DNA from 3 places in the Mesorhizobium sp. M6A.T.Cr.TU.014.01.1.1 genome. Region 1 is predicted to be linked to each of the others. Evidence: riboswitches for the same ligand, from Rfam matches in the RefSeq annotation. Region 1 holds a riboswitch; each other region holds the start of a gene.
The links. A riboswitch is a leader RNA that binds a small molecule or an ion and turns the genes downstream of it on or off. The one in region 1 is predicted to bind cobalamin.
Positions count from the first base shown of each region.

Region 2: it holds a riboswitch for cobalamin, as region 1 does, so the genes downstream of both, EN885_RS23340 (DUF1636 family protein) here and EN885_RS14360 (aromatic ring-hydroxylating dioxygenase subunit alpha) in region 1, are expected to answer to the same signal.
Region 3: it holds a riboswitch for cobalamin, as region 1 does, so the genes downstream of both, EN885_RS23005 (ABC transporter ATP-binding protein) here and EN885_RS14360 (aromatic ring-hydroxylating dioxygenase subunit alpha) in region 1, are expected to answer to the same signal.

Region 1 covers NZ_RZPG01000011.1:25,914-29,185, forward strand. Annotated here, with positions in the region: gene EN885_RS14355 (hybrid-cluster NAD(P)-dependent oxidoreductase) at 1-770, opposite strand, end outside; gene EN885_RS14360 (aromatic ring-hydroxylating dioxygenase subunit alpha) at 795-2,042, opposite strand; cobalamin riboswitch at 2,256-2,458, opposite strand; gene EN885_RS14365 (DUF680 domain-containing protein) at 2,967-3,170, shown strand.
Region 2 covers NZ_RZPG01000022.1:69,340-72,611, reverse strand. Annotated here, with positions in the region: gene EN885_RS23345 (winged helix-turn-helix domain-containing protein) at 1-1,185, shown strand, start outside; cobalamin riboswitch at 1,215-1,419, shown strand; gene EN885_RS23340 (DUF1636 family protein) at 1,457-1,891, shown strand; gene cobW (cobalamin biosynthesis protein CobW) at 1,888-2,925, shown strand; partial or broken gene EN885_RS23330 (cobaltochelatase subunit CobN) at 2,944-3,272, shown strand, end outside.
Region 3 covers NZ_RZPG01000022.1:317-3,588, forward strand. Annotated here, with positions in the region: gene EN885_RS23000 (AraC family transcriptional regulator) at 130-963, opposite strand; cobalamin riboswitch at 1,242-1,446, shown strand; gene EN885_RS23005 (ABC transporter ATP-binding protein) at 1,538-2,356, shown strand; gene EN885_RS23010 (ABC transporter substrate-binding protein) at 2,353-3,272, shown strand, end outside.

The DNA of each region.
Region 1 (3,272 bases):
GGGGTCGCGAAGCTCTCCTGATGATAGTTGCCCATATCGAAGCCGGTGGCCTCCAGCATCTGCCGCACCGCACGCATGAACGGGTCGGGGCCGCAGCAGAAGATTTCGCGCTCGCGAAAATCGGGCGCCAGCAGCGGCAGCCGTATCGCGTCGATCCGGCCCATATGGCCGAACCAGCCCTCGCGGCTGGAGCGCTCCTCGATCATGAAGCCAAGCGTGAGGCCCGGCATGCGGCTGCCCAGCAGCTCGAGCTCCTTGCGGAAGATGATCTCCTCGGGCTTTCGCGCGCAGTTGACGAAGCCGACATCGGTCCATGGCGCGCAGTCGTTCAGCCAGCGCAACATCGACATCATCGGCGTCACTCCGGAGCCGGCCGAAATGAACAGATACTTGGCCGCGGGATGGCTATGCAGCGAAAAGTCGCCCGTCGGCCCATAGGCTTTTACATGAACGCCGGGCTTCAGATTGTCGAACATCCAGCGCGTGCCTAGACTGCCGGCCTGCGCCTTCGCCGTCACAGTGATCGAGAACGGGCGCGACGGCGAGGACGACAGCGTATAGGTCCGCATCAGCGGGCCGTCGATGGTCGGCAATTCCAACGTCACGAACTGGCCCGGTCTGTAGCGGAACCAGGTCTGGTTGTCGGAGCGGAAGGTGAAGGTCTTCACGTCAGGCGCCTCGTCGCTGACGCCGATCACCTCCAGCACCTGGAGCCTGTCGTTCCAGGGCGCCATCTCGTCGAGATGGCGGTAGAGCCCGAGGTCCGTCATTGCGTTCATCTCTTCACGTTTCTCTCAGGCGACGCTGCGCAATGCCGGCCGGCCGTCCTCGGCTAGGCGCGGCCCGATGAAGGAGGCGTACCATTCGACGAACTGGATGACGCCGCCCTCATGCAGTTCCGAATAAGGGCCGGGCTCATAGGCCGGCGACAGGATGCCGAAGGCGTTTTCCTCGACGATGCGGCGGTCCTGGTCGTTGGTCTCGGTCCATACATGGGTGAGTTCGGCAAGGTCGTAGTCGACGCCTTCGACCGCGTCCTTATGGACGAGCCATTTGGTTGTCACGGCGGTTTCCGTGGCGCTGATCGGCAACACGCGGAAGGTGACCGCATGATCGCCGAGGATGTGGTTCCAGGTCGTCGGATAGTGATAGAGCAGCAGCGAGCCGACACGGTCGGTCGAAACGCTGTCGGAAAGGTTCTTCTTCACGGCGCGTGTTCCCGTCATCGTATAGCTGACAGCGTCGCGCAGCAGCGGTGCGCGGGTGGCGCGGTATTGCCCGGCCGGATCGATGCGGAACTTGCTCGGCAGGCCCGCCGCCTCGCATTTCGCCCAGTGCGCCAGCATCTCAGGATCGCTGTCGGCGCCCTGCACGCCGGTCACGGTCGGCGCTTCCGGGAATGTCTTGCACAGTTCCGGATGATTGCCGGCGCAATGATAGCACTCGCGGTTGTTCTCCCAGACGAGCTTCCAATTGCCCTTCTCGACGATGGTCGATTCGAAGGCGACCTTTGCCTCGCGCAGCCGGTGCGGCAGCAGGTAAGGCTCGATCATGGCGCGCATCGGCGCGAAATCGGCGGGCTCCTTGGCCAGGCAGATGAAGATGTAGCCGCCGACACTTTCGCAAGCCACCGGCTTGAGGCCGAACTGGCTCTTGTCGAAGCCGTCCGCCATCTGGCGGGCGAACAAGAGCCGGCCGTCTAGCTCGTAGGTCCACTGGTGATAGGGGCAGACGAGCTTTGCCGCCGTGCCCTTGTCGGCGTTGCAGACGCGGCTGCCGCGATGCCGGCAGGAATTGTGGAAGGCATTGATCTTGCCTTGCTGGTCGCGGACCAGCACGACCGGATAGTCGCCGATCTGGGCGGTGATGTAGCTGCCCGGCTTCGGCAACTCGCAATCGTGGCCGATGAACAGCCAATCGCGATACCAGATCAGCTCCATGTCGAGCTTGAAGAAATCGGGATCGGTGTAGAAGGGCTGCTCGAGCGAATAGCCTTGCCTGCGGCCGTGCAAGAGCCTCAGCATGTCGTTGCGCGAATCCATGTCCTGTCCTCATAGCCGTCGCATCGGCCCGAAATCGGAATCGATTTCGGAAAGCACGATGCGCAATTCAAAGTCTTGGAGCGTACTTTATGCGTCCAGATGGACGCATGTCGCTCCAAAGACTGAACTGGTGGTGATTGAGGAGGGATCGCTTGCACGCCGGCGACAGGCCAGACATGCATCATCCACCTCTTGACCGCCCACCGCGATCAGTCGAGTCTAGACACCTCGGGCTGGTTTCCGGGCTCTGGAGTGTCCTTGCGGACAGTCGCGACACCTTCCCAGGCTTGTGGCCCAGTGGTCTCCCGTTGCGACTTGAACTCCACCACCGTTGCGGGGGCAGCGCCGGGATTTGACCGGCTTCCCAATTCTCCGCTTCGTCGTCACCAAGCGGCACCTGAGATGGCGTCATCTAATCATGACGGCCAGCTGGCTGTCGGCATGAAAGCGACATCGTATCCATGCGGCGCGACACGGCCCGCGAAACGTGCAGGTTGGTAATTGCAGGGCTGAAACCCATTTTTTCGGCCGCCATTGTCGGCCGCCGTGACATCGAATTCCGACCCGCGGCGGAGGCAAAGAAGGTTAACAGTTTCCAAAAGTGACTATTAGCCGCTTCTAAAATCGAACCGAACGGTTCGTTTCTGTTGACAATGCGTGCATGACGCTGTGAACGCAAGTCCGCCAATCCGTCAAATCGTCAAATGGCGACTTTGGCATAAACCTTTGAAAATAAAAGATAAAGCAGCGCCTGTAGAAGCGTCTGGTACAATTTCAAGGTGTAGATTCTTGGTCCACACGGAACAACTTCGTGATTGGAATCTGCGGGATGGCCTTCCCACATCGGGGCTGTCCGAACGACGCGAATTCCTTCCAAGACACGCCGCTAGCCGGACGGAAAACTAAGATACTGGAGTACCAAAAATGAAAAAGATTGCTCTTACTGCCGTCGCCGTTCTGGCCATCACCGGCAGCGCCTTTGCCGGCAGCGACCATTATGGGTCCAACGGCGCCAACCAGCCGACCGCTGCGGTCGACAGCTCGTACACGGCTTCCATTCAGAAGCCGGCTCACGCTGAAAAGCCCGCCGTCCAGGGCGCCGACCGCAACCTTTTCGGCAACAACTAACAGCTGAGCCCAGACCATGATCCCGAAAAGTGGAAACCGGTTTTCGGAAAAGATCATGGTCAAACAAGAAGACAGAGCGGCGGCAGGTCCGCCGCTGGGGAT
Region 2 (3,272 bases), on a different contig from region 1:
TCGATCGCCATGGCCCGGCGCATCGCGCTTGCCGCACAGGGCTTTACCGATGTCAGGCCGAACGGCACGCCCAATCGCCGCCATCTGGCCCGCGTCCTTGCCCGCACCGGCCTGCTGCAGATCGATTCCGTCAGCGCAGTGGTGCGTGCCCACTATATGCCGCTCTATTCGCGGCTTGGCCCCTACCCGCTTGCGCTGCTCGACAACGCCGCCGTGACGCGCAAGCGCACGGTCTTCGAATACTGGGCGCATGAAGCCTCTTTTCTACCGGTCGAAACCTATCCGCTGATGCGCTGGCGCATGGAACGGGCCGAGCGCGGCGAGGAAATGTATAATGGGCTGGCCAAGTGGGGGCGCGAACGCACCACTTACATTGAAGACATTTATCGCGAGGTTGTATCGCGCGGCCCGCTCGCCGCGTCGGCTCTCGAAGGCCAAAAGGGAAACGGCGGTTGGTGGGGCTGGAGCGACGCCAAGCACGCTTTTGAATGGCTGTTCTGGGCCGGCCGCATCACCACGGCATCACGTCGTGGCTTCGAGCGGCTTTATGATCTGCCGGAACGGGTGCTGCCGCCGGCAATACTCAGCTTGCCGGTGCCCTCCCCTGAGGATGCGCATCGCGAATTGCTGCGCATTTCCGCCCGCGCCCACGGCGTCGCGACAGCGGGAGACCTGCGCGACTATTTTCGTCTCTCTCCCGCCGACATCAAGGGCCGCATCGAGGAACTGGTCGAGGCAGGTGATCTTTTGCCGGTTCGCGTCGAAGGTTGGGACAAGCCTGCCTATCTGCACAAGGACGCCCGTTTTCCGCGCCGGATCGAGGCGCGCGCCCTGCTCGCGCCGTTCGATCCTGTCGTCTTCGAGCGCTCCCGAACGGAAAGACTGTTCGACTTCCGCTATCGCATCGAGATCTATACCCCTGCCGAAAAGCGCCAGTACGGTTACTATGTGCTGCCGTTCCTGCTCGGCGAAAGGATCGTGGCGCGCATCGACCTCAAGGCCGACCGTCCCGCCGGCGTGCTGCGCGTCCATGCCGCCTATGCCGAGCCCGGCGCCCCGCCGCAAACCGCTGCTAAGCTTTTCGAGGAATTGAAGCTGATGCAGGGCTGGCTCGGCCTGGAACGCATCGAGGTGACGCCGGCCGGCGATCTGGGGCCCGTGCTCGCCAACATTGCCGCCTCGTAGACGTGCGTTGACACGACTGCCTCCACAAGCCTAAATCCGGTCCAGACGGTCTCCTCTCGGCAAAGGGAGGAGCCAAGAGGGAATGCGGTGCGAAATTCCGATTTCAAATCCGCGGCTGTCCCCGCAACTGTAAGCGACGAGCCAAGGCCGAAAACCACTGGGACGGTCCCGGGAAGGCGGCACCAAGGCGATGACCCGCGAGCCAGGAGACCTGCCGTCTAGGACATAAGAATCCGATCGCCTGGCGGGTTTTCCGGGCAAGGAGCCTGATTTGGAACGCGACAGCAGTTTTTCGGCTGAGACAGCGGGCGTATTGTCCGGCGATTGTGATGCCTTGGCCGGCGTTACCGTGATCATCTGCGCCTCCTGCCGCAATGAGACCGGCTCCGATGGCCATCCCCGCGCCGGCGAACTGCTTGCTGAAGACACGCGCCGCGCCGCTTCAGGCGAAAATATCCGCATCCGCACCGTCGAATGCCTCGGCAACTGCAAGCGCCGGCTGAGCGCCGCGATCCTGCGCGACGGCTGCTGGAGCTATGTCTTCGGCGACCTGACCGCGACAAGCGGCGCCGATCTCGTCGCTGGCGCAAAGCTCTTCGCCACCTCGACCGACGGCCTCATTCCATGGCGCGGCCGCCCCGATTGCCTGAAGCGCGGCCTCGTCGCCCGCGTCCCTCCCCTCGACCTTTTGAAGGACCAGATATGACCGCTTCCGTCTCCCGCGTGCCCTGCACCGTCGTCACCGGCTTCCTCGGCGCCGGCAAGACGACGCTGATCCGCCATCTGCTCGAAAACGCCGGGGGCAAGCGGCTGGCCATCATAGTCAACGAGTTCGGCGACATCGGCATCGACGGCGAGATCCTCAAAGGCTGCGGCATCGACACCTGCCCCGAGGAAAACATCGTCGAGCTGGCCAATGGCTGCATCTGCTGCACCGTCGCCGATGATTTCGTCCCGGCGCTCGATCAGATCCTGTCGCTGACGCCGAGGGTCGACCATATCCTGATCGAAACCTCCGGCCTCGCTCTGCCCAAGCCGCTGGTCCAGGCCTTCCAGTGGCCGACGGTCAAGAGCCGGGTGACGGTCGACGGCGTCATCGCCGTCGTCGACGGACCGGCGCTGGCTGATGGCCGCGTTGCCAACGACATGTACGCCCTGCAGGCGCAGCGCGCGCAGGACGAGACGCTCGACCACGACGATCCGGTCGAGGAGGTGTTCGAGGACCAGCTGGCTTGCGCCGACCTGATCATATTGTCGAAGAGCGACCTGATGGACGCCGCCGGCTCGGCCCGCGCCAATGCCATCATCGGCGAGCACACCGCGCGCGCCGTCAAGATCGTGCCGACCTCGCAGGGCAAGGTCGATCCGTCTGTGCTGCTCGGCCTCGGCCTTGCCGTCGAGGACGACATCGAGAACCGCAAGACCCACCACGACGACGAGCTTGACCACGAGCACGACGATTTCGACTCGTTCGTCATCGACATTCCGTCGATCGCCAATCCCGATGAGCTGGCTTTGCGCGTCGCCACCGCGGCGGAGGAAGAAAACGTGCTGCGCGTGAAAGGGTTTGTCGAGGTTGGCGGCAAGCCGATGCGGCTGTTGCTGCAGGCCGTCGGTCCGCGCGTCAATCACTATTACGACCGCGCCTGGACCGCCGACGACGACCGCCGCTCGCGCCTCGTCGTCATCGGCCTGAAAGGGCTGAACCGCCCGGCAATCGAGCGTATCCTCGCCGGCTGACCTCAGGCACGAGCCGCGATGCACATCCTCACCACAACATCCGCCTCGCTCGACGATCTCGCCGAGCCTGTCGATCTCAGGCAGACGCCTGCGGATATCGTGGCGCTGTCCTTCACCGACAGCGATCTGGCCGGCTTGGCGGCGGCGTGGAAGGCGGACGCGGATCGCCTGCCGTCGATGCGGCTGGCGGCTCTACGCGATCTGCGCCATCCGATGTCCGTCGATCTCTGGGTCGACAGCGTCGCCCGCCACGCGAAGGTTATTTTGGTTCGCATCCTCGGTGGCTACGACTGGTGGCGCTATGGCTGCGACCAGCTCGCCTCGACCGCCCGCGCGCGTGGCATAAA
Region 3 (3,272 bases), on a different contig from region 1:
CGCCTTCGGCGACACCTTCTCCCACAAGGGGAGAAGGCAAAAACCGGGCGGAGCGCGCCTCGACAATGATCTCCAACACAAGCTGGAAGCATCATTTGTCTGAAGCAATTGCCCTTGGCTGGCCGCGCTTCACCCCTTCACCGGTATCCAGATTTCCAGCCCGCCATTGCCGCTGCGTGGATCGAATTCGGGGCCGTAGCGCTCGAATTCGGGCACATCGGCGATCTCGTGCCCGGAGGCCGGCAGCCATTTGTTCCAGATCGTGTTGACCGTGCGGCGGATGGTCGAGATGTGGTCACGATGGGCGAACACGGCGTATTTCTGCGCCGGCACGCGCACGCGCGAAAACTCCCTCGGCAGGTCCGAAAAATCGGACACCTCGACGCCGGCGATGTAGTCGAAATTGCCGGTGTCGTCGCCGTTGACGCAGACGCCATAGGCGACGTCGCCGATCTCGCCTGGAATATTGCCGATATACGGGCCGAACCGCTGCCATTGCATCGGGATGCCGGCGCTGGTTTCGCAGCTGTAGCGTTCGCCGAGACCGGCGATGAGAAACGGCCGGCTGGTCTCAAAACGCGGCGGGTCGAGATCGGTGAGGAAAGACTGGTTCATCAGGATCGGCTCCACGAGAGCGAGATTGTCGAGCGAGCCTTGCGCGCGCACCAGTTCCGGCGTGGTGCCGAATTGGTCGCGGAAGGCACGGGTGAAGGCCTCATGCGAAGCGTAGCCGGTGTCGAGCGCGAGCGAGAGAATGTCGGGTGCGCCGGCGGCGAGCTTGCGCGCCGCTTCGGTCAGCCGGCGCGAACGCATGTAGCCCATCACCGAACGGCCGGTCGCAGCCCCAAAGGCCCGCGTCACGTGAAAGCGCGAAACACCGCTGCTGTTGGCGACATCTTCGAGAGAGATCGCTTCCGGCAGATGGCTTTCGACGAACCACAGCGCTTTCTCGGTCGGGTTCATATGGCTCCTTGCTATGGTCTCGGGTCTTCGCGTCGGCAGGTCATCGTGCCGTTTCCTGGTGGAGGCAGTTTGATCGAAATTGCGCACTGCGCAAATCGCGAGCAACGGCGGCCGGCAAGTCGAAGGCGTCGGTCGAAAGAGCTTGACAGGAGCAAGCAACGTCTTTTACATAGTAACGTTATTACATAACGAGATTCATATGGCCCCTACTGATAAGACCCTTTGCTCCATCGGCTGTTCCAACCCTGGAAATTTATTGCGCTGTGATTGGCGGAAAACTAGGGTGGCTGAGTGATGGTCCCCGAGTCGAAAGGCAAGGGGTGAAAAGGGAACACGGTGAGATCTTCGGATCGAGGCCGTGGCTGCCCCCGCAACTGTAAGCGGCGAGCAAAATCCGAAATGCCACTGGCCGGCAAGGCTGGGAAGGCAGGATGGCGCAAAGACCCGCGAGCCAGGAGACCTGCCATCAGCATGAGTTGACCGGACGGGGTGTGCCGGGAGGAGACGTGGGCATCGGTCTTGTCGGCCGGTCCGTCCAGCTTCCTTCCGTCGCCATTGAGAAAGTGACGGTAAGTTGGACGCCTCCCAGCCTCTTCTTGAAGCGCGTGAGCTGAGCGCGACGGCGAATGGCCAATGCCTGGTCAGCGCGGTCAGCCTTTCGGTGGCGGCGGGCGATCGCCTCGCAATCATCGGTCCCAACGGCGCCGGCAAGACGACGCTGTTGCGCATGCTATGCGGCACCCTGCGGCCAAGCGCGGGAGATGTGAGATTTTCCGGACGCCGGCTGGAGACGTTTTCGGCCGCCGAGCGGGCGCTGCACATGGCTGTCGTCGGCCAGACCGATCAGCCTGATCCGCGGCTTGCCGTGATCGACTACGTCGAGCTTGGCCGCGTCCCGCATGCCGGCTTGCGACGGAGGAGCGAGCAACGCGACATCGTCGTCGAAGCGCTTCGCAGAACCGGCCTGCTGCCGCTGCTCGGCCGCACGATCGGCTCGCTGTCCGGTGGCGAGCGGCAACGCGCCCAGCTGGCACGCGCCATCGCCCAGGAGCCTAAGATCCTGTTCCTCGATGAACCGACCAATCATCTCGATCCGCGCGCCCGCAGCGAGCTTCTCGAACTCGTATCGCAGTTTGGCATGACCGTCGTGGCGGTGCTTCATGATCTGTCGCTGGTCACACCATTTGCCACCAGGGTCGCGGTGATGAACGAGGCCCGCCTGCAGGCACTCGCCGGTCCGCGCGAGGCGCTGACCAAGCAGTTGATCCGCCAGATTTTCGGCGTCGACGTGCTTCGGCTGCGCCATCCCACCGAAGACCGCGAACTCACGGTATTCGACGTTCCGAACCGTGCCTCTTCACATTCCGATTTGACCAAGGAGCAATATTCGTGAAACGCCTCGCATTGTCTTTCGCCTCCCTCGCTTTCCCGGTGACCGCCTTTGCTTTTCCGGTAACTGTTGACAGCTGCGGCACGCCGCTGACGTTCGACGCCGCGCCGAAGCGCGCCGTCATCCAGGATATGAACATGGCCGAGATGGCCTTCGCGCTGGGGCTGCAACCGTCGATCGTCGGCCTGACCGGCATCACCGGATGGTACAAGGTCGGTCCGGAATTCAAGGCCGAGCAGGGCTCGATCCCGGAACTCGCGCCAAAGTATCCGACAATTGAAAACCTCGTCGCCGTCGAGCCCGATTTCTTCTTCGCCGGCTGGTACTACGGCATGAAGCCGGGCGGCGAGGTGACGCCCGATACGCTGGTCCCGCACGGTATCAAGACGCTGGTGCTGACGGAAAGCTGCGTCCATCTCGACAACAACCGCCCCGCCGCCTCAATGGACCTGCTCTACGACGACATCGAAAAGCTGGGCAGGATTTTCGACAAGGAAGCCGAGGCGAAAAAACTTGTTTCGGACTGGAAAGCGCAACTCGCCGATATCACGGCGAAGGTTGGCGACCACAAGGGAACGCGCGTATTTCTTTACGACTCCGGCGAAGACAAACCCTTCACATCAGGCAAGTTCGCGATCCCCAGCGCCATGATCGCCGCTGCCGGCGGCGACAACATCATGGCCGACATGCAGACGAGCTGGGGCAATACGGATTGGGAAACGGTCGCCTCCCGCAATCCGCAGTTCCTGATCCTGCTCGATTACCAGGACGGTGGCGGCTACAGGAAACTGCTCGATTTCCTCAAAGTTCATCCGGCGATGAAGGAAACCGACGCGGTCAGGAATGAGCGCTTCGTCGCGCTGCGCTATGCCGAGCTGACGCCCGGGCCAGCCAACATCGAGGCGATCGGCAAGATCGC